Regions from separate parts of the Paenarthrobacter sp. FR1 genome, predicted to be linked through region 3. Evidence: riboswitches for the same ligand, from Rfam matches in the RefSeq annotation. Region 3 holds a riboswitch; each other region holds the start of a gene.
The links. Region 3 has a riboswitch for S-adenosylmethionine ahead of ACR30Z_RS01090 (aminotransferase class V-fold PLP-dependent enzyme). Riboswitches for the same ligand answer to the same signal wherever they lie in the genome.
Positions count from the first base shown of each region.

Region 1: linked by a shared signal. The riboswitch ahead of ACR30Z_RS16035 (DUF1737 domain-containing protein) and the one ahead of ACR30Z_RS01090 (aminotransferase class V-fold PLP-dependent enzyme) in region 3 are both predicted to bind S-adenosylmethionine.
Region 2: linked by a shared signal. The riboswitch ahead of metX (homoserine O-acetyltransferase MetX) and the one ahead of ACR30Z_RS01090 (aminotransferase class V-fold PLP-dependent enzyme) in region 3 are both predicted to bind S-adenosylmethionine.
Region 4: linked by a shared signal. The riboswitch ahead of ACR30Z_RS05125 (hypothetical protein) and the one ahead of ACR30Z_RS01090 (aminotransferase class V-fold PLP-dependent enzyme) in region 3 are both predicted to bind S-adenosylmethionine.

Region 1 is NZ_JBPFSF010000008.1:119,212-124,564, forward strand. Features, by position in the region: gene ACR30Z_RS16025 (NtaA/DmoA family FMN-dependent monooxygenase) at 1-1,264, opposite strand, end outside; gene ACR30Z_RS16030 (SulP family inorganic anion transporter) at 1,394-3,097, shown strand; SAM riboswitch class IV at 3,184-3,295, shown strand; gene ACR30Z_RS16035 (DUF1737 domain-containing protein) at 3,309-3,575, shown strand; gene ACR30Z_RS16040 (rhodanese-like domain-containing protein) at 3,572-3,982, shown strand; gene ACR30Z_RS16045 (O-succinylhomoserine sulfhydrylase) at 3,983-5,191, shown strand; gene ACR30Z_RS16050 (hypothetical protein) at 5,202-5,353, shown strand, end outside.
Region 2 is NZ_JBPFSF010000012.1:84,305-89,657, forward strand. Features, by position in the region: gene ACR30Z_RS19720 (VOC family protein) at 1-582, opposite strand, end outside; gene ACR30Z_RS19725 (bifunctional o-acetylhomoserine/o-acetylserine sulfhydrylase) at 773-2,113, shown strand; SAM riboswitch class IV at 2,287-2,403, shown strand; gene metX (homoserine O-acetyltransferase MetX) at 2,418-3,539, shown strand; gene ACR30Z_RS19735 (hypothetical protein) at 3,543-3,953, opposite strand; gene ACR30Z_RS19740 (winged helix DNA-binding domain-containing protein) at 4,072-5,235, opposite strand; gene ACR30Z_RS19745 (SGNH/GDSL hydrolase family protein) at 5,265-5,353, opposite strand, start outside.
Region 3 is NZ_JBPFSF010000001.1:230,421-235,773, reverse strand. Features, by position in the region: gene ACR30Z_RS01105 (MFS transporter) at 1-36, shown strand, start outside; gene ACR30Z_RS01100 (metal-dependent transcriptional regulator) at 56-769, opposite strand; gene ACR30Z_RS01095 (class I SAM-dependent methyltransferase) at 779-1,603, opposite strand; gene ACR30Z_RS01090 (aminotransferase class V-fold PLP-dependent enzyme) at 1,720-3,129, opposite strand; SAM riboswitch class IV at 3,162-3,275, opposite strand; gene hisN (histidinol-phosphatase) at 3,457-4,269, opposite strand; gene rsgA (ribosome small subunit-dependent GTPase A) at 4,324-5,353, opposite strand, start outside.
Region 4 is NZ_JBPFSF010000002.1:91,872-97,224, forward strand. Features, by position in the region: gene ACR30Z_RS05115 (VIT1/CCC1 transporter family protein) at 1-758, opposite strand, end outside; gene ACR30Z_RS05120 (hypothetical protein) at 997-1,188, shown strand; gene ACR30Z_RS05125 (hypothetical protein) at 1,185-1,520, opposite strand; SAM riboswitch class IV at 1,537-1,656, opposite strand; gene ACR30Z_RS05130 (sodium:solute symporter) at 1,800-3,317, opposite strand; gene ACR30Z_RS05135 (helix-turn-helix domain-containing protein) at 3,584-4,159, shown strand; gene ACR30Z_RS05140 (amino acid transporter) at 4,236-5,353, opposite strand, start outside.

The sequences.
Region 1 (5,353 bases), on a different contig from region 3:
GCCGCAGTTCGGGCGTGAGCTTGTCCAGCACACTGTGCACCGTCACCGGGTCGACGAAGCCGGAGAAGAGGAAGCCGTCGCCCCCTACGGCCGCGCCGGTTTCCTCCAGATAGTCGGCGATCTCGCCCACCGTGCCGATGATCGAGTCTCCGGCCCCGCCACTGCGTGCCTGCAGGATCTGGCGCAGCGTGGAACCGGGAGGCGCGGCCTTGGCGAAGTGTTCCAACGTGCCTTGGTTGCTGTTGGTGCTCAGCTCGGGAAGCGGGGCATCGAGGTCGAACCGCTTGAAGTCGATCACGGACAGGTAGGAGATGGAGTTGAGCTGGCTGTCGATATCGCGCTGGGTGAGTTCACGGCGCTGCGCCCGTAGCTCCTCCGCCTCTGCAGTAGAACCAACAACGGTGGGCTTCAGCACGAAAAGTACCTTCACGTCGTCGGGGTTCCTCCCGGCCTTGGCAGCCTCGGCGCGGATCGAATCCCGGTAGGCCTTCATGCCGTCAACGCCGCGGGCGAGCGCAATTGCCACATCAGCGTGACCGCCGGCGAACGCTTTGCCTCGGGGAGAGGCGCCGGCTTGGACCAGCACGGGCTCCTCGGGCAGCGGTGCCGTGTTCAGTGGACCACGAACCTTGAAGAAGTCGCCTTCGTGGTTGATCGGATGCACCTTGGTATGGTCCGCGAACACGCCGGCGGCAACATCCTCAAGCACAGCGCCAGGTTCCCAGCTCCGCCACAGGCGCGTGACGACGTCGACGAACTCTTCAGCCTTCTCATACCGGAGGTCGTGTTCAATCTGCTGGTCCAGTCCGTAGTTCTGGGCGGCGAGGTCGCTGCCGGAAGTGACCACGTTCCAGCCAAGCTGGCCCTCCGAGAAGTGCTGAAGGGTAGCGAGCAGCCGGGCCGCTGTGAACGGCGGATAGAACGAGGCACTGACGGTAGGAACAATTCCCAAGTGCTCCGTGGCAGACAGAAGGTATGGGACCAACGCGAGCGGATCATGCTTCGGGGCGAAGGACGCGTGGGCCAGCGAAACCTCGGCGGTGCCGCCATAAGTGTCCGGGACGGTCAGGGAATCCTCGATGATGAACAGGTCCAGTCCGGATCGCTCAAACGCGCGCACGGCTTCCTGGTACAGGGCGGGTTTCTTCCAGTCGTAGCCCAGGGCGTAACCGGGAGTCCCCCACCCTTGGACTCCGAAACCGTGGCCCACGAACCAACCAAAATGCAGCATGGGCTTGAGTGTAGAACTGCTCTGTCCGTTCACCGCGACCTGATTTCATGCGAAGTTACAGGGGGTCGTACTGCGTCAATTATGCTCCCGCGGCGTCACAAAAGAAGGGGCTGGGCGTTGCTCCGGGTTCCGCAAACAGCCCCCATCCGGAATGATCGCTGTATGAGTGCGCCAACCGCCCGCCGATCCGCCAAGGACCGGCTGTCCGGCGTCTGGGCGCTCAAGGGATACAAGCGCGAATGGCTCCGGCACGACGTCGTGGCGGGTGCTGCCCTGTTCGCCTTGCTGGTCCCGGCAGGCATGGCGTACGCGCAGGCTGCCGGGCTGCCGCCTGTCACCGGGCTTTACGCAACGGTGGTCCCCTTGCTGGTTTACGCCGTCGTCGGGCCTTCCCGCATCCTGGTCCTCGGCCCCGACTCCGCCCTCGCCCCGCTGATCGCAGCGGCGGTCATCCCGCTGGCGGCGGGGAGCAGCGAGAAATCCGTGGCATTGGCGGGGCTCTTGGCCGTGCTGGTAGGGGTGATCATGCTGGCGGGTTCCGCGCTGAAGCTGGGGACCATCACCGGCCTGCTCTCCAAGCCCATCCGGCTGGGGTACCTGAACGGCATCGCGCTGCTGGTAGCCCTCTCGCAGCTGCCGGCCTTCCTGGGGATAGAGGCCGACGGCGACATCTGGCAGAAGCTGGCGAAGGTCACCACCGGGATACTCACGGGCGGTGTCAACGTCGCCGCGCTGCTGCTGGGGGTTGGTTCGTTGGCGCTCATTTGGATCCCGAAACTCCTGAAGTGGAAGGTGCCGGGCGTGCTTTTTGCCGTGGTTGGCTCGTGCGTTGCCACCGCGGTTTTGGGTTTGCACCACCACGTCAAGGTCACCGGAATCTTGCCGCAGGGCCTGCCCATGCCCGCGCTCGGCGGGCTTGGCTGGGCCGATGCCCTCACCCTGCTGCCCGCCGCCGCCGGCATTGCCCTCATGGCCTTCGCGGACACCGGCGTCCTGTCCCAAACACTGGCGGCAAAGGAAGGCAAGAGAGTGTCCGGGAACAGGGAGATGGCGGCGCTCGGTGCGGCCAATGCTGCGACGGGGCTGTTGGGTGGCTTCCCCGTTTCCGGAAGCACCTCCAGGACCCCAGTGGCCGTGGATGCGGGTGCCAAATCCCAAATGACCGGTGTGGTGGGGTCGGTGCTGGTGCTGGCCTTCATGCTCCTGGCCCCCGGCGTCACTGAGTACTTGCCGTCCGCAACGTTGGCCGCCGTCGTGATCGCTGCGGCCATCGCCCTCGCGGATCCGGCCGGCGTCAGGCGGCTCCTCAGCCTGAGCCGCAGCGAGTCCGTGGTGATGCTCGCAGCGTTCCTCGGCGTCCTGACCGTCGGTGTCCTGCAGGGAATCGTGGTGGCCATCGCCTTGGCACTTCTGGACTTTGTTCGCCGGGCCTGGGATCCGTACCGCACCGAGCTTGGCGCAGAGGAAGGCCTCCCCGGCTATCACGATCTCGAGAGGCACCCCGACGGCGAGCGTGTTCCCGGGCTCCTGATCCTGCGTTTTGATGCCCCGCTCTTCTTCGGCAACGGTCAGGTTCTGGCGGAGTTTGTCCGGGAGCAGCTGGATGAGGCGCCGGACGAAACGTCAGACGACATTTCCCACGTGATTCTCGCCGCCGAACCCATCACCGGGATCGACACCACGGCGTTGGATGACCTGGTCACCCTGGATGAATGGCTTGCCAGAAAGGGCGTGGACCTGGTGTTCGCCGAGCTCAAAGGGCCTGTCAAGGACAAACTGCTCCACCTCGGTACTGCGGCCCGTTTCACGCCCGACCATTTCTTCCCCACCATCGGCGCCGCAGTGCGCGCGCTCAGGCGCGAATAGCTCCGGCACCTCCGATTACGCAACATGACGAGCCCGCAGCCACCCGCAAGTGCAGGCCGATGCCCGTGGATGTTACGTTTTTCTTGAGTAATGAGTACCAGCGCAAAGCCCTGACTTGCTGGTCGGCAACCCTCTCTCCGGCGGGGTGCCTCAGGTGACTACTCGGCGTATCGACAACTCGAACTGCAAGCGTGACTGAGGAGCACCAGCAATGCCTGAACCCACTGAAGAAAAACTCTCTTACCGCCTGATTACGGGCCCGGACAATCGTGATTTTTGCGAGCGTATCCACAACTCCCTCGCCGAGGGCTATGTGCTCCATGGCAGCCCGGCAGCCACGTTCAACGGAACGGACGTCATCGTCGCGCAGGCCATCGTGCTGCCCGCAGCCATCGCCAACGCCGATGCGGCCGTCGCCAACGCCGTTGACCAGCTGGAGAACTACGACGACGAAGAAGCATTCGAGGGCCACGCATGAGCTACGCAGGTGACCTGACCCCGCAGGACGCGTGGGCGAAGCTTGAAGAAGGCGCCATCCTGGTGGATGTCCGTACCGAGGGCGAATGGGCCCACATCGGCATCCCGGACACCAAAGCCACCGAGAACGATCCCCTGTTCATCCAGTGGAACCTCGCAGGCGGGGTTCCGAACTCCCGCTTCATCGAGGACCTGCAGCTGCAAGCCCCCGAGGGCGACGACGTTGAACTGGTCTTCCTGTGCCGCTCCGGGCAGCGTTCCATTTCCGCTGCCATCGCCGCAACGCAGGCCGGCTTCACCGCCTACAACGTCCTTGAGGGTTTTGAAGGCGAACCGGACCGTTACGGCGAGCGAACTGTGAATGGTTGGAAGAACCGTGGCCTGCCGACGAACCTGGGGACCGAGTAAGTGACTTTCAATCCCGACGCCGCCGGCTGGAGCCCAGACACCCAGGCCGTCCGAGGTGGCCTTGACCGCACCAATTTCCAGGAAACGGCCGAGCCTGTTTTCCTGAACTCCGGCTTCGTTTACGAATCCGCCGCAGCCGCCGAACGCGCCTTCACCGGCGAGGACGAACGCTTTGTCTACTCTCGTTACGGCAACCCCTCCGTGGCAACCTTCCAAGAGCGACTCCGGCTGCTCGAAGGAACCGAAGCGTGCTTTGCAACGGCCTCGGGCATGTCTGCGGTCTTCACCGCCTTGGGTGCGCTGCTGGCTGCCGGCGACCGCGTCGTTGCTGCGCGCTCCCTCTTCGGCTCCTGCTTTGTGATCCTCAACGAAATCCTGCCGCGCTGGGGTGTTGAGACCGTATTCGTGGATGGCCCGGACCTGGAGCAGTGGCGTGAGGCCCTCTCCGAACCGACCACTGCGGTGTTCTTCGAGTCTCCCTCCAACCCCATGCAGGAAATCGTGGACATCGCCGCCGTGAGCCAACTGGCGCATGCCGCCGGAGCGACCGTCGTCGTCGACAATGTCTTTGCCACTCCCCTGCTGCAGCGCTGCGGCGAGCTGGGTGCGGACGTGATCGTGTATTCGGGCACCAAGCACATTGACGGCCAGGGTCGTGTCCTCGGCGGCGCGATCCTGGGCACCAAGGAGTTCATCGACGGCCCGGTCAAGCAGCTCATGCGGCACACCGGCCCTTCGCTGTCCGCCTTCAACGCCTGGGTCCTGACCAAGGGCCTGGAAACCATCGGCCTCCGGGTAAACCACAGCTCGGCGTCCGCTTTGAAAATCGCGGAGTGGCTCGAGCAGCAGCCCGCCATCAGCTGGGTCAAATACCCGTTGTTGAAGTCACACCCGCAGTATGAGCTGGCCGCGAAGCAGATGAAGGCGGGCGGCACCGTGCTGACCTTCGAGCTCTCGCCGTCCGCTGGGCGTTCGGCCAAGGAAGCGGCTTTTGCGCTGCTCGATGGACTGCGCGTCATAGACATCTCCAACAACCTGGGCGATTCCAAGTCCCTCATCACCCACCCGGCCACCACCACTCACCGGGCCATGGGCCCTGAGGGCCGTGCGGCGATTGGGCTGAGCGACGGCGTGGTCCGCCTGTCGGTGGGCCTGGAAGACGTGGACGACCTCATCCTGGATCTGGAGAAGGCCCTCAAACAGGTCTAACCTTGCTGCCATGAGCGGGAAGTATCCGTATCGCCGTGCCGGAGCGGTCATCGTTGCCGGCACGGTGGTGTGGTTCGTTGGCATCTCACCGGTCAGCCGCGTTTACATCACGCCGGACGCTGCCGAACGGCTGCGGATGCTCCAGGCCGGCCAGCGTGGTTG
Region 2 (5,353 bases), on a different contig from region 3:
GCCGTGCGGAGCCATCCACTGGACCGCAACGTCCTCGAGCGGCTTCTCCACCGGTTCGCCCAACCATTCGGTCACGCGTTCAGCGGAGCCCGCGATGGTGAGGCTGGACATCTTGACGTCGCTCTCGTAGACCTTGGACGGGTGCAGTGAGGGGTCACCTTCCCATTTGAGAAGGTACGGCACCTGGGGATCGGCGATCAGGCCGAGAATGCCAATCTGCTGCCACACCAACTCACGGCCGTCAGGGAATTTGCGGTTGCCGGGGACCGCGGCGCGGCCGAGGCGATCCTCAAACGGAGCGAGGTCGTCAACTGCCACGCACCAGCCCATCCAACCGCCGCCGGCGGCCGAGCGTGCCCGGACGGCCTGGCCAAAGGGTGCTTTGTCGGAAGCGGGGTGGTCCAGGACCTCCACGACTTCCAGGTATTTGTTATCCGCAAGGGGAATGATCATGTTCCGGGTACCGAAGCGCGGGTGCACTCCGCCCCGGACAGCGTCCACTCCCAATGCCGCGGAAATTCGTTCGGTAGTGGCCAAAAGGCCATCTCGTTCACAGGCGTAAGAGACGTGATCCATGCGCATGGCTTCATCTTGGCACTTTGTGATCGGGGTCTCAGCTAAGTCAAGCCTAACTAAGGTGGGATGTTGCGCGACGCGTCATGGAGGGACGCGAAAAGACCGAAAGATTCCGACGACGTCACAAAGCTGTCTTAGCGTCCGGACACTTCCTAGACTGGCCGCAGCTCACGTCTCACTAAAACCCGCCGATCATATGCGCCACGAACAGGAGAACTCCATGTCCCAAGGATGGTCTTTCGAAACCCGCCAGATCCACGCAGGCCAGGAACCGGACGCTGCCACGGGAGCGCGGTCACTGCCGATCTACCAAACCACGTCCTTTGTGTTCCCGAGCGCGGAGAGCGCCGCCAACCGGTTCGCACTCGCTGAGCTCGCGCCGATCTACACGCGGATCGGCAACCCGACGCAGGATGCAGTGGAGCAGCGCGTGGCCAGCCTCGAAGGTGGTCTGGGCGCCCTCCTGCTCAGTTCGGGACAGGCTGCGGAGACGTTCGCCATCCTGAACATCGCGGAGGCCGGGGACCACATCGTGGCCAGCCCCAGCCTCTACGGCGGAACGTACAACCTGCTGGCGCACACCCTCAAGAAGTTCGGGATCGCCGTCACCTTCGTGGAGGACCCGGACAACCTGGACCAGTGGCGTGACGCCGTCCAGCCCAACACCAAGCTGTTCTTCGGCGAGGTCGTCTCCAACCCGCGCCAGGACGTGCTGGACATTGAGGGCATCGCCCGCGTCGCACACGAGTCCGGAGTTCCCCTCATTGTCGACAACACACTGTCCACTCCGTATCTGATTCGTCCCATCGAGTGGGGTGCCGACATTGTGGTCCACTCCGCCACCAAGTACCTCGGCGGCCACGGTTCGGCGATCGCGGGCGTGATTGTGGATTCCGGCAACTTCGATTTCGGCAAGGACCCGGAGCGGTTCCCCGGCTTCAACACCCCGGACCCCAGCTACAACGGGCTCGTTTACGCCCGCGACCTGGGCAAGGACGGCGCGCTCGGTGCCAACCTTTCCTACATCCTGAAGGCCCGCGTCCAGTTGCTCCGGGACCTTGGCTCGGCGGTGTCTCCGTTCAATGCCTTCCTCATCGCCCAGGGCCTGGAGACCTTGAGCCTGCGCGTGGAACGTCACGTTGCCAACGCCACCAAGGTGGCGGAGTGGCTTGAAGCCCACCACGACGTCGAATCGGTCGCCTATGCGGGCCTGCCGTCGAGCCCCTGGTACGACCGTGGCCGGAAGTATGGTCCCAACGGCACCGGCGCCATCGTTGCGTTCAACATCAAGGGCGGAGTGGAGGCCGGCAAGCGCTTCGTTGACGGACTGGAGTTGCACTCCCATGTTGCCAACATCGGCGATGTCCGCTCCCTGGTCATCCACCCGGCGTCCACTACGCACAGCCAGCTCACGGTCGAGCAGCAGATCGCCGCAGGGGTGAATCCTGGCCTGGTGCGTTTGTCCGTGGGCATCGAGCACGTCGATGACATCATCGCTGACCTCGAAGCAGGGTTCCGGGCGGCCAAGGGCGCCTGACACCACGTTTCGGGCCTGGCCTGACAGCTTCCGTGGGCTGCCGTCCGCGCCGACGAATATTCGCCGGGCGGCAGTCCAAGGTGCATGTTGGTGAACGAAGTAGCCCCAAATCGTCACACTGTTGTCATATTCTTCGCCAGAACCGCCCTGTTTTTCCTAGACTCTTCGTATTAGGTCATGAGTGCCAGCACACAGCCCCGGCTTGCTGGCCGGCAACCCTCCTCCGCGGCGGGGTGCCCCGGGTGAAGACCTGGCCTGTTCGCACGCAAGGCGACAGGCAAGCGCGAGGATAGGTGTCAAAGGAATGACCATTACTGCCACAGCCATTTCCACTTCGGAAGAACACGACGGAACGGTCAAGTACGCCGGCATAGGGCCGCTGGAACTTGAAGCAGGGGGCTTCCTGCCGAATGTCGTGCTGGGTTATGAAACGTGGGGCCGACTGAACGCGGATGCTTCCAATGCAGTGCTGATCCAGCATGCGCTGACCGGCAGCACGCATGTTGCCCGTGGAGCCACAGACGAAGAAGGCTGGTGGGAGCAGCTCGTTGGACCGGGTGCCACTATCGACACAGACCGGTTCTTCGTAGTCTCCATCAACATCGTGGGCGGCTGCTACGGAAGCACCGGCCCGTCCTCCGAGGCGCCGGACGGCAAGCCCTGGGGTTCCCGGTTCCCGCTGATCACCCTGCGCGACAGCACTGAGGCTGAAGCGCGGCTCGCCGATGCCTTGGGCATCGACGCCTGGCACGCTGTGCTGGGCGGTTCCATGGGCGGAGCCAGGGCCCTTGAGTGGGCTGTGACGTTCCCCGAACGGGTGAAGCGCTGCGCCGTCATTTCCGTGGGCGCCTACAGCACTGCCGAGCAGATTGCTTTCGCCCAGGCCCAGACCCTGGCCATCCGGCAGGATCCGCACTTCAACAACGGTGATTACTACGGTGGCACTGCCCCCGAGCACGGGCTGGCTTTGGCCCGACGGATCGCCCATATCACCTACCGCTCGGCGCTGGAATTGGACTTCCGTTTCGGCAGGGAAGCCCAGCACCAGGAGACACCGCTCGCCGCTGCCGTTCTGGGGGAGCGCGGCCGATACCAAGTGGAAAGCTACCTGGACCACCAGGGAACCAAGCTGGTGCGACGCTTCGACGCCAACAGCTACATCGCCATCACCGAGGCCCTGATGTCGCACGACGTCACCCGTGGCCGTGGCTCGCTCCATGAGTCACTGTCCCGGGCCACAGCGGAATTCTTCGTGGCGGCCGTGGACAGCGACAGGCTCTACTTCCCGGCCCAGTCGCGGGAGCTGGCTGCTGCGCTGCCGGGGGACGTCCCGGTCCACGTCATTGAGGCCCCGATTGGACACGACGGCTTCCTCACGGAAATCGGGCAGCTCTCGGCACAGCTTCGACAGGCTTTTTTCGCCTAGGCCTCAGCCGTTCATGATCTCGCCGCGCTGCTTCATGTAATCCTCCATGGCGATCTCGCCGTTGCTGAATTTGGCATCAAGCTCGGCCAGTCGCTTTGCCCGATACCCTTGCGGCTCGTTGCTGGGGAACGGCGCGGGGGAGGAGGGGGCCGACGGCGGTCCGGCCTGGGGCGTCACATCCGCAGGTCGGATGACGGTTGGCTCGGATGGGTACCCGGGGTGGTTTTGCCCAGGATAGTTCGGATCAGGGTAGCCCTGGGGCGGGTAGGCCGGGCCAGGCAAATTCTGCTGCGGGTATCCATGGCCGCGGAAGTTCCCATCCTGGAGCCGACGCGCCTTGGACCGGTTGTACATGCGGATCCCCAAGGGAATCAGCCACGAGCAGACGATGATCCAGAAGATCAGATTGTTCACAGTGCAGGCCTCCTAGGTCTTCTCCCAGCTTAGCCCTGCATCTGGAATCAACCCCGGCACCTGAAATCAACCCTGGCACCTGAAATCAACCCCGGCATCTGAAATCAACCCTGCGCCGTCACACCAGCTTGGTATCCATGTCCAGGAATCGTCCGTAGCGGTCCCCCTCGGCCTCCACGGCAAGCTGCTCTTCCGGCGTTGCCGGACGGTTCATGCGGACATCGAGTTCGCACACGCCACCGGAGAATCCATGGCGCCACCAACCAGCCAGCCTGCCGTCCAGCAGGACCACGTGCATGGGTCCGTTGTCCTCTGGGAAGTAGGGCGCTGTTCCGCCAAGGTAGTGCCGGGACTGGGAATAGCCCATGACGTATTCGTCATAGCACTGGATGAGGTCCACCCGGGGGAGCTCTGAACCTTCGGCCGGCTCAGCTGCCTTGCCCAGTTCCTCCAGTTCCTCCAGCTCCCCAGCAGCCAGTTGGAAGTCCAGGCCATCAAGATGTGCGGACTCCAAAGCTCCGGGTGACAGTTCACCGGCCACGTGGATGCCGAGTTTCACATCCTTCATGGTGAGGCCGGACCACGCTGCGCAGTCCTTGACCGTGGCGGGACCGCGGCTGCTGAAATAGCGGAGCGCCAACTGACCCAGCGCGTGTTCGCGGTCCCCGCCGGTGAGGGGCCCCGCAGTGTAATGGGGAACGCGCTCCTCGAACAATGCATACGTTTGTTTCAAAGCCCCACCGGCCGAACGGACGGGGGAGCCACTCACAATGATCCGGCTGATTTCCGCGTGCATAAGGTGGTAGATGAAGCCAAGTCCCTTGCTGGGAAAACCGGCCTGGCCCAAAACCTCGGCCAGTTCCTCGCGCGTTTTATGGGCGCCGCCGGCCACGGCCTCGGCAAGCAGGCCACCACTGCGTGCGGCTGCTTCCGCGTCGATGCCGGTCTGGCGGTACATGCCTTTGTTTCCCTGGTGGAGTCGTTCCCCGGACAACCCCATCAGCCAGCCAAGATCGTCCTGGTGCACAAAGTGCCAGGTGGGCCTGAGGATATGGGTGCGCAGGATGGTTCCGTCGGCTACGGCTTGCTCAACTTCTGCGGACGTGCTGTCCACGGTCCTTTGTGCCAGGGTCCAACGCGCATAGGGAAACTCCTGTGATTGGACCGCCAGAAGATTCCGGACCACGTCCCCCGCGCTGCCGGCCAAGGGAGCCCGTAATTGCTGCCGCCTCAGGCGGAGTCGTCGAACAGCCTCCGCCTGAAGTGAACCGTTATCCGCCATGGTGGCCCACCCAACACATGGACATCACCCTAGCGGCGCGGCAGCAAGGTGCCGCTGGGCCCGAAGACTGGTCCCGGCGTCGGGCGTTTTGGCGTGATGCCGTCGCCGGAGGACTGGT
Region 3 (5,353 bases):
TCCGACGACGGCGGTCCAGCCGAGCAGCGCAGCTGACCTTGGGTGGGGGCACCGGTCAGCGGGCGGGAAGGACGCAGCCTTCGTGCGTCTCGATGCTTTGGACCCAGAGAGCCGAGGTGACTTCGTCCGCGAGGTCGAATTCACGACGTTCGGGGCCGCTGCCGATCCGGACCACCAGCGCCCCGCCGAAGGGCTTGCGTCCCACCACTTCCACTGGTGCGTCAAGCGCGATCTCCTCCGCAGCCAAGTACCGGAGGAGGTCGGGGTTTTCGTCGCTGATCCGGGTGATACGGCCCGAGTGGCCCTGGTCCAGTTCGATCATGCGGTAGGCATGCGGCAGGTCGACCGTGCCATCGGCGGACGGAATCGGGTCCCCGTGCGGGTCGCGGACCGGATGGCCCAGCTTGGCGGACATGCGTTCGATGAAGGTATCTGACACCGCATGTTCCAGCATTTCGGCCTCGTCGTGGACTTCGTCCCAGCTGTAGCCGAGTTCATCCACCAAGTACGTCTCGATGAGACGGTGCCGGCGCACCATGGACAAGGCCAGGCGCATGCCTTCGGGCGTCAGCCTGATGGCGCTGTACGGCTGGTGGTCAACCAGACCTTGGTCCTTGAGCTTGCGGACCATTTCCGACACCGACGAATTGGCGACGCCGAGTCGCTGGGCAAGCTGGGAGGACGTAATCGGCTTGTCTTGCCACTCCGTGTAGGAGTAGATGACCTTGACGTAGTCCTCAATCGAGGAGGAGGGCGTACTGGTCTTCACACACCAAGCCTACCGTGGCGTGGCAGGGTGGATCTTGAACGCCCGCCACGTCTGCGTCATGTACGGCACCTGGACTGTTTCGCCCGGTGTGTGCCCGAGGTGGTCGTAAAGGTACCACTCGAGATTGCCCATGACTTTCGCCCGGGTGGCCTCGTTGGCACGGAGGTAGTAGCTGCGGGACTTGGTCAGTTCCATGATGTCTTCCGGCGACAAAGTGTCCTGCCACAGGGTGAGGTGGCTTTCCAATCCTTCGAACTCCGGTCCGATGACTGGCCGGAAGCCCGGTTTATGCACGTCTCCTGCGTGCATAATGCGGGAAAGGCGATGAACCCACGGAACAGCTGTATCCAACTGGTTCCAGACCAGGCCCAAGACCCCGTGAGGCCGTAGGATCCGGGCGATTTCCGTGCTCGCTGCGAGCGGCTCGCACCAGTGCCACGCCTGGGCAACGCTGACGACGTCGAATGCTGAGTCCGCCAGCCCTGTTGCCTCGGCTGTTCCCTCCAGCGCGTTGACGCGGGGGTAGGCCTTTCGCAGTTGCTCCAGCATGTCCGTGGAAGGATCGACGGCGGCCACCTCAAGTCCGTGGCCGACCAAGAGCGCGGTGAACTTGCCGGTGCCTGCGCCCAGGTCCGCGGCTGCAGTGGCTCCGTCGGGAAGGATCCAGTTCAGCGAGTCCAACGGATAGCCTGGCCGCACGCGATCGTAGTGCTCCCCGCCGTCCTGGAAACTCCGGCCGAGTTCCTGCCGGCGGGTGGCGTGGAGTTTGGGACCACGCGGTCCAGCGGGTCCGGGAATGCCGGCGGCACCGCTGGCGGCGCCCGGGGAACGCAGGGACACGCGGAACTCCTTCACAGGGTGGCCAAAAGGTACCCTACGAATTTACCGCAGCAGCTGGAATCGTTGGGGCTCGGTTCCTTTAGTCCACAGTCTTTTAATCCACAGTCCTTCTAATCCACAGTGCAGGGAGCAGCGCCTGCCGTGCCGGGAGTGTTCGGTGCCCACTCAGGGTAGCTGCGGTGGTCGTTGGCAGGCACCCACCGGCCCTCGTCCACCACATAGTCCCAACCAAGTCCGTCCCGCTTCAGTCCTTCGATGCCGGCCAGCAGCCTCGTGGCGTCCTCCAACCGGGAGCCGACGCCGAAGCTGGCACGCAGGGAACCGGAAGGGAGCCCAAGCCGCTTCAGGAGGGGATGGGCGCAGAAGCGGCCATCGCGCAGGCCTACGCCGTGTTCTGCCGCCAAGTAGGCGGCGACCAAACCGGCGTCGAATCCTTCCACGGAGAAGTTGACCACGCCGATGGTGTCCTCGGAGTCGCTGAAGATCCGGTGGACTGTTACGCCGTCGATCGCTTCGAGGCCTTCCACCAGGTAGGAACGGATAGCAGCCTCGTGGGCGTGCCAGGCTTCCTGGTCCAGTCCTGCGAGGACCTGCGTGGCACGCGCCAGGGTTGCCGCTCCCAGGACGTTGGGGGAGCCGCCCTCATGCCGTGCAGGGCCAGTGGCCCAGCTGACCGAATCCAGGCGGGCCTCGCGAACCGCGCCGCCGCCTGCCAGGTGGGGAATGCCGGAGTCCAGCCAATCCGGGCGACCCACCACGACGCCGGCGCCGAACGGGGCGTAGAGCTTGTGTCCGGAGAACACAAGGTAATCGACGTCTGCCTCCGCGATGTTGATCCGTCGGTGCGGTGCCAACTGGGCGGCATCCACCACGATCCGTGCACCGTGCTCGTGGGCAAGGGACGCAAGCTGGGCGATGGGAAGGATCTCGCCGGTCACGTTCGAGGCGCCGGTGACGGCGAGCAGGCTGACTCCACCCTGGGCAAGTTCCGCGCGGAGCTTGTCCAGCGTGGCAGCCAAGGTTGTGGCGGCGACAACGCTGCGGTGCGGGACTCCCTGCCAAGGGAGCAGGTTGGCATGGTGTTCGATGTCCAGGTAAAGGACCTCCCCGACGGGTTGGCCGTCCGTGTGCGGGAGGCATCCAGCCAGGAGGTTCAGCGAGTCCGTGGTGTTCCGCGTGAAGATTACGGAGTCGTCTGCCCGACCGCCGACGAATTCACGGACGATGTTCCGCGAATTCTCGTACACCGAGGTGCTGATCTGTGAGGCGTAGCCCGCACCTCGGTGGACACTTGCGTAGTAAGGAAGGATCTCGTTGAGGTGCGCCGAGACAATAGTCAACGCAGGAGCCGATGCCCCGTAGTCAAGGTTGGCGTAGCGGACGTGCCCGCCTTGAATCAGCGGCGCCTGCAACTCCGCGCCGGTGACAGCGGCAAGGGGGCGTGCGGCAGCTCCTGCCTCTGCCGTGGTTTCTGCAGCGAAGGACGGAATGATGTTGGAGTCGAGCGTGACAGTGCTCATGGGACCTCACTCAAGAGGGACCCCCATAGGGGGATCCGCGCTTGCCGCATCCGTTCCGGACCGGCCGGGTCGTCACCCGGGGCACCCCACCGCGAATGGAGGGTTGCCGGCCAGCAAACCGGGGTTTAGCGCTGGCACTCGTGACCTGTAAAAAAGGCTACGGCACGTCCGGCGGGCCATCCAAAGCCGCTGCCGATTATTAAGGCCTTTGTTACGTTGAATGCGAATCACCCCACTGACCGAATAAAAAACGGCGGACGGCCACAAAAGGGGCCATCCGCCGTCGAAAATTCCGATACCCGCCGTGTGGGGGGAGGTGGGGACAAATCAGAGAAGGTCGTCCAAGCCGGGGTTGAGACGCTTGAGGACCTCAGAGTGCAGGATCGAGTTGGTAGCCAGCGCGTTGCCGCCAAACGGGCCGTCTTCGCCTTCCAGCGACGTGAAGCGCCCACCGGCTTCGGTGACAATGGGAACCAAGGCTGCCATGTCGTAGAGGTTCAGTTCAGGTTCGCAAGCAATATCCACTGCGCCCTCAGCCACCAGGCAGTAGGACCAGAAATCGCCGTAGGCGCGTGTCCGCCAGACATCCTCCGTGAGGCCCATGAATTCGTCGAGGTTGCCGCGTTCCTTCCATCCGGACAGGCTGGAATATGACATGGAGGCATCGGCCAGCCGCGTAACGTTGGAAACTTTGAGCCGGGTCGCGGAAGCAAGGGATCGGCCCATGTAGGCACCCATGTCCTTGGCGGCCCACCACCGCTTGCCCAAGGCGGGTGCACTCACGACGCCAACCACGGGTTCCCCTTCATCCACCAGTGCGATCAACGTTGCCCACACGGGAACGCCGCGGACGAAGTTCTTGGTCCCGTCGATGGGATCGATAATCCAGCGGCGTGAGCCGTGACCGCTGCTGCCGAACTCTTCGCCGAGAACGGCGTCGCGGGGGCGCGACCGTGACAATTGACCTCGGATGGCTTCTTCGGCGGCCTTGTCGGCATCCGTGACGGGTGTGAGGTCGGGCTTGGTCTCGATCTGGAGGTCCAGCGCCTTGAAGCGATCCATGGTCTGGGCGTCGACGGAATCAGCGAGGACGTGGGCCAGCCGCAGGTCATCGTTGTAGGTGGAAACGGGATGGGTCATGCCACCAAACTATCCTGAAACGTTCGCTCCGGTGGGGACGTGAAGCGGCAAGGATCAGTTGACGGTGCCCAGTTCCTTGGCCTCTTTTGCTTCCAGGCGCGGATCCGCACCCAGCAACCGACGCAGGGATGCCAAGCGGGCCACTCCGGACGGTCCGGCATGGCCTTCATTAACCCAAGGATCCAGCCCGCAGTTGATGGCGGTGGCGTCGTGCTTGCAGCCACGGTCGCAGGACTCCGTGCCAGGCTCAAGATCCGGGAAGGAATGCAGGATCCGGTCGGGGTCCACGTGGGCCAGGCCAAAGGAGCGGATACCCGGTGTGTCGATGATCCAACTGCCCGATGGAGCATCGGCAAGCTTGAGGGCCAGCGCCGATGACGAGGTGTGCCGGCCACGGCCCGTTACTGCATTGACGCCCCCCGTGGCTCGCTCGGCTCCCGTCAGGGCGTTGACCATGGTGGATTTACCCACACCGGAGTGCCCGAGCATGACGGTGACTTTGCCACCAAGGTGGGAGCGGAGCTGGGAGACGGCGTCCCTGTCCAGTCGGGCGGATAATCCGTCATCCGAGCGGGCATCGATGCCACCGGCTTCGGAATCCGCCGTACGGCTGATGATCACGGGGAAGTCCAGGCTGAGGTAGTTGGCGAGCAGCTCGGCCGGATCTTTAACGTCTGCCTTGGTAATGAGCAGCAGCGGCTCGATGCCGGCGTCGTACGCCGCCACCAGAGCACGGTCGATGAATCCCGTGCGCGGTTCAGGGTTGGCTGCTGCCACCACAATGACGAGTTGGTCCGCGTTGGCCACAACCACCCGTTCGATGGGGTCGGTGTCGTCAGCGCTGCGGCGCAGGAGCGTCTTGCGGTCCTCTACGCGGACCAATCTCGCAAGAGTGTCCGGCGACCCCGAAACGTCTCCCACCAACGCCACGAAGTCGCCGGGAACGACGGGGTTGCGCCGCAGTTCACGGGCGCGCGCGGCGATAACGATGCGCTCGTTGGCGGAGTCTTCTCCCACGATTGCCCGGTAGCGTCCGCGGTCCACCGTGATGATCCGTCCAATCACGGCGTCATCATAGCTGGGG
Region 4 (5,353 bases), on a different contig from region 3:
CGGGCCAGGTACACCAGGACCAGTTCGTTGTGTTCGATGTCCAGGGACGGCGCAGCCGTAAGAGTGGCCTGCGTGGGCAACGTGGCGTTCAGCAATTCCCTCTGCGAGCGGACGGAAACGTACTCGCCGGCGCCCATGGACAATGCACCCGCCAGGAGTCCTGCCACGCCACTCATGAGGACTACGGGGCTGGGTACGCCGGTTGCGGCCATGCCCATGACCAGCGACAGGTTGCTCACCAGGCCGTCGTTGGCACCGAAGACAGCTGCCCGGAAGGTGCCGGACAATCTGTTGCGTCCACGCGTGGCCAGGCCCCGGACTACTTCCTCATGGATTTGCTCATCGGCCACCATGGCCGGGGTTGCGGCAGGCTCGGTGCCGTAAGGGGAGCGGCCTTCGGCGCGCTGGGCCAACGCGAGGACAAAGACGGAGCCGAAGTTCCGGGCCAGGAACCCCAGGAATTGGCTGCGCGCAGAAGCTGCCTTGGGCATCCCGGCGTGTTCCCCCAGGAGCTTGAGCCAGTGGGCCTCGTGCCTGCCTTCGGCCTCGGCCAAGGCAAGCAGGATCTGGCGTTCTTCGCCGTCACGTCGCTGGGCGAGTTCGCGGTACACGGCGGCCTCGGCGCGCTCATCGGCAAGGTACTGCCGCCAGCGCCTGATGTCCGATGCCGTTGGTGAAGCTGCGGTGTTTTCGGGGGCTGCCGATTCAGGGGTGGGGTCCGGAGCGGGGCTCGACGAGTTATGGGATTCCTGGTGCATCTGCACTTTGTCTCCTGTGCTGGGTGGGGTAGTTACGGCCCCATTGCACGCCCCACACTACCGCTTATTGACGGGGATTTTCGGCTGGTATTCCTTAGCTGGAATGTTCGGTGCACCGTAATTTCAACCCCTCCTTGACCCTCGCGTGGGCCGGTGCTCAGATGGAAGGACAGGGGCGGGGACCCTCCCCGCAATCGGTTATCGGGCTTTCACCGGCCCACGAGACGGAGGTTGCACCATGGACACCACCGAATCACACGCCAAGCACCCGGAACGGACAACCATCGAGTCAGACCCGGCCTACGACTACGCCGAAGACCAGGAAGTAGATGAAGCCTGGGTGGAGGAAGTGGACGCCCCCGAAGACGACGAACGTGTGGTCCCGCTCGATGAAACCGAGGAATTCCGTGAGGAGGACGAGGAAATCTAGGCCTGACCGTCCTGGCGGAAGATGAAGTGCCGTTGCTGGCCTTCGCGTTTACCGACCGCGGCCACGGTCACCGTCAGCGTCCCTGACGCCTCACACCATTGTGTTGGTCGTACTGCCTGGGCAAGCGCCCGGGCGATGAGTCGTGCCTCCGGATGCCGGAACCGTGCCGTGCCCAGCTTGGACAGGATCGTCACCGTGCCGAGGTAAAGGTCGACGGCGGGAATCACCGTAACGGAGCGGGCGGCAGTTTGGGGTTGGGTGCCTTGGGCTTGGGCTTGGGCGTTGTGGGTTTGGGCGCTGTGGGTTTGGGCGGGATCGCCTTGGTACGGCAAGGGACTGCTCCTTGGGAGAGTGCTCTTGCCCGCTCGGTTGTCTCTGGTCCGGGGCGGGCCGCTTCCTCATCCGAACCACCCGTGAACATGGGGTTGGTGTGTGGCCAGTCGGAGCTTGGCACCACATCTCTTGAAGCTGGCACCACCCTACCCGACATTGCCTTACCCGACACATCCTTGTCGGATACATCGTTTCGTTGCCGGAAACAGCGCAACGGCGGCGCTGCCCCGGAAAGGGGGAGCGCCGCCGTCGACCATTGCTCGGTTCTTGATACCCGACTAGGAGGCGGGTGTGGTGAGCTCTTCCTCAGCCACGCGGGTGCCGGCCACGCGGTCGGTCCAAGCCTTCATGACTGCCGGATCGGTGGGCTTGCTCGCCAGCGAGACCACAATGTACACCAACGCCGAAGCGATCAAACCGAAGTAGATGGGCTCGTTGGCGTAGATGCCGTCGAGGGGAACCTCGGCATTGATCTCGAGGATGATCATGGTGCCGAGGGTTATCACTGAACCGGCCGCCATGGACCATGCTGCGGCGATGCCTGTTCCGCGCTTCCACACCAGGCCGCCGATGATGGCTACCAGCAGGCCACCCACCAGGATGTCGTAGGCGATGGTCAACGCGGCCACAACGTCCTTGGTGGAGATGGCGATGATGATGGCCACGATCCCCAGTCCCAGGACCCAGTAGCGGTTGGCCTTGACGTCGTGCTCCGGGTTGTCGGAATCGGACGTGTCCACCTTCTTGCCGAACCAGCTGGCAACGAAGGGCATGACGTCTGCACGGGCCACCGTGGCGGCAGCAATGAGCGCGCCGGAAGCCGTGGACATCATGGCGGCGACCGCAGCTGCGAGCACCAGGCCGCCGATGCCGATGGGCAGGAGGCGGGTAGCAACCTCTGCGTACACGTCGTCCTTCGCAGCGATCTCGACACCGGAGAGGGCAACGCTGGCGGCCATGCCGATCAGCGCACCGGCGAAACCGTAGAGGATGCAGTAGACGCCTGCAGTAGCGCCACCCCAACGGGCAACGGTGGGGGTCTTGGCGGTGAAGACACGCTGCCAAATGTCCTGGCCGATCAGGAGGCCAAGCGTGTACACCACGAAGTAGGTGATGATCGTCTGGAGGCCGATGCCGCCAATGTCAAAGAAGCTTTCGTCGACGCGGGCGCGGATACCGTCCAGGCCACCGGCAGCGTTCAGGGCGAACGGGAGCATCAGGAAGAAGATACCAACGGTCTTGATGACGAACTGGACCTGGTCGGCCAGGGTGATGGACCACATGCCGCCAATGGTGGAGTAGACCAGGACGATCGCGCCGCCGATCGCGATGGCGAGCCAGCGCTCCCAGCCGAAGAGGACCACGAAGATGGTGGCGTAGGCGCCCGTGGAGGTGGCGCACAGCATCAGCGTGTAGGCCAGCATGACGATGCCCGAGGTCTGCGTTGCCGTGCTGCCATAGCGAAGGGTCAGCATCTGCGAGACGGTGTAGATCTTAAGTTTCTGAATGGTCCCGGCAAACAGGAGGCTAAGGAGCAGCACACCGGATCCGATGGCCACAACCAGCCACATGCCTGAAATGCCGAACTTATAACCGAGGCCTACGCCGCCCACGGTGGATGCTCCACCGAGGACCACTGCAGCCATGGTTCCGGTGTAGAGGAACGGTCCCAGGCGGCGGCCGGCCACCAGGAAGTCGCTGTTGTTCTTGGTGCGGGACTTGCCCCACCAGCCGAATGCCAGCATGGCGAGCAGGTACACCACCACGATTGCGATGTTAATAGCCGAAGATTCCATGAACGGTCCTTGGAGCTGATGCACGGAGGTTGGGGGTTTCGACGATACTCCTGCGAAGCGTCGAAGTCTCTGTGCTGATGATTGGAGATTGGGGATGTGTTGTGTGCCTCACAGACAACACTTGTTGCCTATGAGGATATGTTGTGATCGGAGTAACAGTCAAGGCGCTTTGGTCATGGTTCGGCGGATTCTGGCCCTGTTGGCCTGTCTCCCGGCTACTATTGCTCCAATGACAGGGCCACATGACAGGCCTGAAAGGTTCGTGAATGAAGGCTCTCCCCGTTGAACCGAGCAATGTTCCCGTTGCCATCGGTTCCAGAATCCGCGCGGCCCGGCAGGCGCAGCGCCTCACCATCGAGCAAGTGGCGGACGCTACCGGGCTGACCAAAGGCTTCCTCAGCCGTGTCGAGAGGGACCTGACATCGCCGTCGGTCGCCTCGTTGGTCACTCTGTGCCAGGTCCTGTCCGTTTCGGTGGGCGACTTGTTTGCTGCACCTGAGACTCACCTGACCAAGCGTGACGACGGCCCCCGCATTTCCTTGGGTGGCCAAGGCATTGTGGAGCGATTGTTGACCGCGCGCTCGGAGCGTCGCCTGCAGATCCTCCAGGCCACCATCGAGCCCCGGGGCCGTGGTGAGAACGAGCTCTACGCCGTGGATTGCGATGTAGACGTCCTGCACGTCGTGAAGGGCCGCATCAAGCTCATCTTGACCAACGAGGAGTATGACCTTGAGGAGGGGGACACCCTTTCCTTCCCGGGGCGTGAACCCCATACCTGGATCAACCCCACGGATGAAACCGTAGAGGTGCTCTGGGTGCTGGTGCCCGCAGCGAGCCGGTAATTTGCCCCGCCGAAGTGACAGATAATGCCGATGTTTCGAGGAAACATCGGCATTATCTGTCACTTCGCGCAGGGTATCAGCCCACGTGGACCCAAGGGCGCCGGGTGATGTCGGGTTCGGCTTCCCGGAGCACTTCGCGGGTGACGGGTGCGATCTCCCCTTCGCCGAAGAACAGGAAGCGGCTCAGGTTCGAAATCGGGTTGCCTTCGGTCCAACGGAAGTAGATGTGCGGCATGAAGCCAGTGACGTCGCGGATGTGGAGGAGAACTGCGGCCAAGGTGTTCGGCACGTTATTGCTGTGCACTTCCAGGATCTTGAAACCATGCCTGAGCTTGCCCACTACGTGGAGTTCCTGCTCAAAGTCTGAGCTGTCGTCCACGATGATCTCGATGAACACGGCATCGCAGTCCACGGGCAAGTGGTTGGCCTGCTGGGCGTGCTGCAGCTTCTCCCGGTAGCGGCTGGCACTGAGGTGTTTAGGCTCATGGGCGATGATCCGGACCGGACCGTCCGTGTTGTCCGCCGTGAATTCCAAAGCTTTCTGGTCCATCTTGATGTGCGTGGCCCTCAGTTCGAAGGCTCTTCCCATGCGCGAGATGAAGCTGACCACCATGATCCCGAGGATGAAGAGCCCAGCGATCTTGAGGCCGTCCGGTCGCTCGATGGAATTGACCACAGTGGTGAAGATGAACACGACCGAGACAAGGCCGAAGGCAAGGACCTGCTTCCTTTGCTTCTTCCGGCGTGCTGAAAGGGTTACGGCGATCGATGCCGAAGTGATCAGGACAAGCACGCCTGTGGCATAGGCGCCGCTCTGGGCGGTGACATCGGCCTGGAAGATGATGGTGATGGCAAAGGCTATGACTGTGAAGACGAGGACCAAGGGTCGCAAGGCGCGGGCCCACGCGGGTGCCATACCGTAACGGGGCAGATACCTCGGGACGAGGTTCAGGAGGCCAGCCATGGCAGAAGCGCCGGCGAACCACAGGATGGCAATGGTGCTGATGTCATAGACCGTGCCGAATCCATCGCCCAGGAACTGGTGCGCCAGGTAGGCGAGCGCGCGGCCCTCTGCTTTACCGCCTGATTGGAATTCTGCGGCGGGGATCAGCATCACCGTGGCGAAGCTTGAAGTGATGAGGAAGGAACTCATGATGATGGCTGCGGTGGTCAGGAGCTTGTGGGCGCCCTTGA